Regions from separate parts of the Janthinobacterium leeuwenhoeki genome, predicted to be linked through region 2. Evidence: riboswitches for the same ligand, from Rfam matches in the RefSeq annotation. Region 2 holds a riboswitch; the other holds the start of a gene.
The links. Region 2 has a riboswitch for thiamine pyrophosphate ahead of ACQ4WS_RS13650 (TonB-dependent siderophore receptor). Riboswitches for the same ligand answer to the same signal wherever they lie in the genome.
Positions count from the first base shown of each region.

Region 1: linked by a shared signal. The riboswitch ahead of thiC (phosphomethylpyrimidine synthase ThiC) and the one ahead of ACQ4WS_RS13650 (TonB-dependent siderophore receptor) in region 2 are both predicted to bind thiamine pyrophosphate.

Region 1 is NZ_JBNYXT010000024.1:25,178-27,568, forward strand. Features, by position in the region: gene thiC (phosphomethylpyrimidine synthase ThiC) at 1-1,278, opposite strand, end outside; TPP riboswitch at 1,358-1,473, opposite strand; gene ACQ4WS_RS17825 (hypothetical protein) at 1,558-1,812, opposite strand; gene ACQ4WS_RS17830 (response regulator) at 1,852-2,391, opposite strand, start outside.
Region 2 is NZ_JBNYXT010000015.1:12,336-14,726, reverse strand. Features, by position in the region: gene ACQ4WS_RS13655 (iron-containing alcohol dehydrogenase) at 1-1,102, shown strand, start outside; TPP riboswitch at 1,170-1,267, shown strand; gene ACQ4WS_RS13650 (TonB-dependent siderophore receptor) at 1,355-2,391, shown strand, end outside.

The sequences.
Region 1 (2,391 bases), on a different contig from region 2:
GGCAACCTGCGTCAGCTCGCCCAGGGTTTTCAGCTCGCCCAACTGCGCCTCGTCGTTGGCATCGTAGATGGAGCCGGGACGCAAGCCGTCGCCCAGCGAGAACGATACGTCGTACGCCTTCATGATTTCGCAGATCTCTTCAAAATGCGTATACAGGAACGATTCCTGGTGGTGCGCCAGACACCATTTCGCCATGATGGAGCCGCCGCGCGAGACGATGCCCGTCAAGCGCTTGGCCGTCATCGGCACATAGCGCAACAGCACGCCCGCGTGGATGGTGAAATAGTCAACACCCTGCTCGGCCTGCTCGATCAGGGTGTCGCGGAAAATTTCCCACGTCAGGTCCTCGGCCTTGCCATTGACCTTTTCCAGCGCCTGGTAGATAGGTACGGTGCCGATGGGCACGGGGCTGTTGCGCACGATCCATTCGCGCGTTTCGTGGATGTGCTTGCCGGTGGACAAGTCCATCACGTTGTCGCCGCCCCAGCGGATGGCCCAGGTCATCTTTTCCACTTCCTCGCCTATCGAGGAGGTGACGGCGGAATTGCCGATGTTCGCATTGATTTTCACCAGGAAATTGCGACCGATAATCATCGGCTCGACTTCCGGATGGTTGATGTTGGCGGGGATGATGGCGCGGCCGCGGGCGATTTCCTCGCGCACGAATTCCGGCGTGATTTCCGCAGGAATGCTGGCGCCGAACGACTGGCCAGGGTGCTGGCGGCCCATCAGCTGGGCCAGGCGCTCGCCCATGGGGCCGGAGGCTTGCAGTTCGCGCAAATACTCCTGGCGGCGCATGTTTTCGCGGATGGCCACGAATTCCATTTCCGGCGTGATGATGCCGCGCCTCGCGTAATGCATTTGCGTGACGTTCTTGCCGGCAATGGCGCGGCGCGGCTTGCGGTGCAAGTTGAAACGCAGCTCGGCCAGTTTCGGATCCGCCAGGCGGGCGATGCCGTAGTCGGAGGTGGGGCCGGGCAATTCTTCCGTGTCGGCGCGCTCCATGATCCACGGCAGGCGCGGCGTATCGAGGCCGGAACGGATGTCGATCTGCACGTCCGGATCCGTGTAGGGGCCGGAGGTGTCGTAGACGTAGATCGGCGGATTCTTTTCGCCGCCGAACGATGCTTCCGTATCGGACTGGCTGATTCTCCGCATGGGCACGCGGATATCGGGGCGGCTGCCTTCAACATAGATCTTGCGCGAATTGGGCAGCGGCGCGATGGCGGCTTCGTCGACCGTGGCGGTGGCGGAGAGGAATTTCGGGTTGGCGTTCATTTTGGCTCCTTGGCTAGACTATTTTTAAGCCTGGAGCCAGCTAAGGAGGTTCGGCTGTGCGCACGCGGAAAAGCGGGGTGCGTTCATCCTAAAGCTTCCCTTCGCTGGCATTATCCAGATCAGGTTCGGAGGGTATTTCTCACCCGCGCTTGCACCGTGTTTCCACAGCGAAAGGCAGGACCCCTAGCGTTTGCCGCCTTGCGGCAGCGAGCCAATTATACGCGGTTCACACCGCGTGGCCAGATGATTTCTTGCAGCTGTCGTCTTTGTGCTTCTGTGTTACTTCTTCTTGCCCCAGCGCCAGCTGGTCGGTTCACCCTTCAGCTGGCAGATGAAAATGAGCACGGCAACGATGGCTGCTTCATAGATGATGTACAGCGCCAGCGATTCTTGCGGCGGGAACAGGAAGGCGCCGCAGGCAAACAGCCCCAGCGCGCTCAAAAACACCAGCCAACCTTGCCAGGTGATGGGCAAACCCCATCCCCAGCCATAGGTCTTGGCGGGAAACCAGTAGGAAGGAGTTTTGTCTGCCAAGGTACTTTCCTTGTCGATATCGATGGCAGCAAGTATAAATCAGGCGCTGCGATGGCGCTCCGTGACATCGAGGCCGATGCCGCGGTAGCCGATGAAGCGACTGCCATTGTCGAACATCGGTTCGCCGCTGACCTGCAGGTATTGCGTGCTGCCGTCGAGGTTGGCGCGGCTGTAGATAAAATCGAGAAACGGTTCGCGCGCGGCAATTTTTGCATCGAGCAAGGCCCGCTCGGCCGCGTTCCAGCGCTGTGGCTCTTCCTCGCTGCCGATGCCCAGCATTTCAGCCACGGGGCCGGAAAATCGCGTCAGATTGCCTTGCGCATCCTGTTCCCAGTACCAGTCGGACGACAGTTCCGTGAAGCGCTGGAAGCGCGCTTCGCTTTCGCGCAGCTCCGCTGTGCGCGCTTCCACCATCTGTTCCAGCGACTTGTTGTATTCAGCCAGCTTCTGGTACAGCAAGCGCACTTCCAGCATGTTGTGGATGCGCGTCTTCACCTCCACCAGGTCGAAGGGCTTGCTGACGAAGTCCTTGGCGCCGGCCTGCAGCGCGCGCAGCTTGTGGCCGGGCTGGGCCGTGAT
Region 2 (2,391 bases):
CGCCGCCATCACGGCGCTGATTCCGCCCCAGGCCAGAGTGCTCATGACGTATGGCGGCGGCAGCATCAAGCAGAACGGCGTCTATGATGAAGTCAAGGCGGCGCTGGCCGGCCATACCTTGCTGGAATTTTCTGGCATCGAACCCAATCCCAGCTATGAAACCCTGATGCAGGCCGTGGCCATGGTGAAAAGCGAGCGCATCGACTTCCTGCTGGCCGTCGGCGGCGGTTCCGTGGTCGATGGCACCAAGTTCATCGCCGCCGCCGCCCTGCATGAAGGCGTGGCCTGGGACATCCTGGCGAAAGGCGGCAAGATCGTCGAGGCCGCCCTGCCCTTCGGCACGGTCTTGACCTTGCCGGCCACGGGTTCCGAAATGAATGGCTCGGCCGTGATCACGCGCAAGGCCACGCAGGAAAAGCGCTCGTTCATGAGCCGCAAGGTGTATCCGAAATTCTCCGTGCTGGACCCGTCGAAAACGTTCACATTGCCGCTGCGCCAGGTGGGCAATGGCGTCGTCGATGCGTTTGCGCATGTCATGGAACAGTATTTGACCTATCCCGTGAATGCGTCGGTGCAAGACCGCTTCGCCGAAGGCATCCTGCTGACCCTGATCGAGGAAGGCCCGAAAGCCCTGTCGCAGCCGGACGACTACGATGTGCGCGCCAATGTGATGTGGAGCGCCACCCTGGCCTTGAACGGCCTGATCGGCGTGGGCGTGCCGCAGGACTGGTCCACGCACGCCATCGGCCACGAATTGACGGCCCTTTACGAGCTTGACCACGCGCAAACCCTGGCCATCATCCTGCCCAGCATGCTGCGCGTGCGCAAGCAGGCCAAGCGCGCCAAGCTGCTGCAATACGCGGCCCGCGTGTGGGGACTCGACGGCGGCGACGAGGATGGGCGCATCGAGGCCGCCATCGCGCGCACGGAATTGTTCTTCCGCCACATGGGCGTCAAGACGCGTCTGGCCGACTATGGCCTGAACCATGCCAGCGTGGACGCCGTCGTGTCCGCCCTGGAGGCGCACGGCATGACGGCGCTGGGCGAACAGCGCGAAGTGACGCCCGCCGTCAGCCGCAAGGTGCTCGAGCTCAGTTTGTAGATTCGCACCACACTGTTGTAAAACGGTCAGCCAGGTGGGACAGCTGGCCGTGCTTCATGCTAAGCTGTCAGTTCGCTAGGGGTCCTGGAGCAGTCATCCGGGTGAGAGATACCCTTCGTACCTGATCTGGATAATGCCAGCGAAGGAAAGCGCAAAGTACCTCCCTCCTTTGATAGCTCCTGCGTTGGCGCCAGCCGAACAAGCAGCCTGCCGTGCTCTTTCCCTAGAGACGACATGAACCACGAGCAATCTATGTCCACACCGAATTTATCTGTTTCTGTACTGACCCTGGCCATCCTGCACGCGTTTGCCACGCCAGCCTTGGCCGCGCATGGCACCGACGATGCCGCCGCCGATCCGCAGGCCAAGGCCGAGGCGCAAAACATGGCCGAAGTGGTCGTCACGGCCAGCAAGGCGCCGGCCGCCAGGCGCGCCTCCGTGGGCGGTTTTGCCGACGCGCCCCTGCTGCAGACGCCCGCGTCCGTCACCGTCATTGCGCAAAAAGACATGCAGGACTTGCAAATCCGTAATCTGAGCGACGCCGTCAAGCTCGACGCCAGCATCAACGAGTCGTACAACGCCGTCGGCTATGCGGAACAGTTCACCATCCGCGGCTTCAAGCTCGATACGAACTCCAGCTACCGCAAGGATGGCGTGGCCATTCCCGGCGACACGCAAATTCCGCTGGAAAACAAGGAACGCATCGAAGTGCTGAAAGGCCTGGCCGGCTTGCAGGCCGGCGTGGCCGCGCCCGGTGGCGTGATCGACTTCATCGTCAAGCGCCCGACGAACGCGCCATTGCGCACCGTCACCGTGGAAGCGCGCGAACGGGGCACCCTGTACGGCGCCGTCGACCTGGGCGGCCGCCTGGAAGACAAGCGCTTCGGCTACAGAGTCAACGTGGCGGCCGAGCGCCTGCGCTCCTACATCCAGGGCGCGGACGGCAACCGTCGGTTCATTTCCGGCGCCTTCGACTGGCAGATTTCCCCGCAAGCCTTGCTGCAGCTCGATGCCGACTACCAGGACAAGGCGCAAGTGACGGCGCCCGGCTTCCAGTTGCTGAGCAATGGCAAGCTGCCCGCCAACGTCAGCGCCGATGCCATGCTCAACAAGCAGCCGTGGACACATCCCGTGGAAACGGTCACCAGCAACATCGGCCTGCGCTTCCAGTACGCCTTCAATGACGACTGGCACGCCACCTTGTCGGCCAACCAGCACTCGTTCAAGCGCGACGACTACACGGCTTATCCGTATGGCTGCAGCCCGGCAGGCTGGGCGCCCGTCTTCTG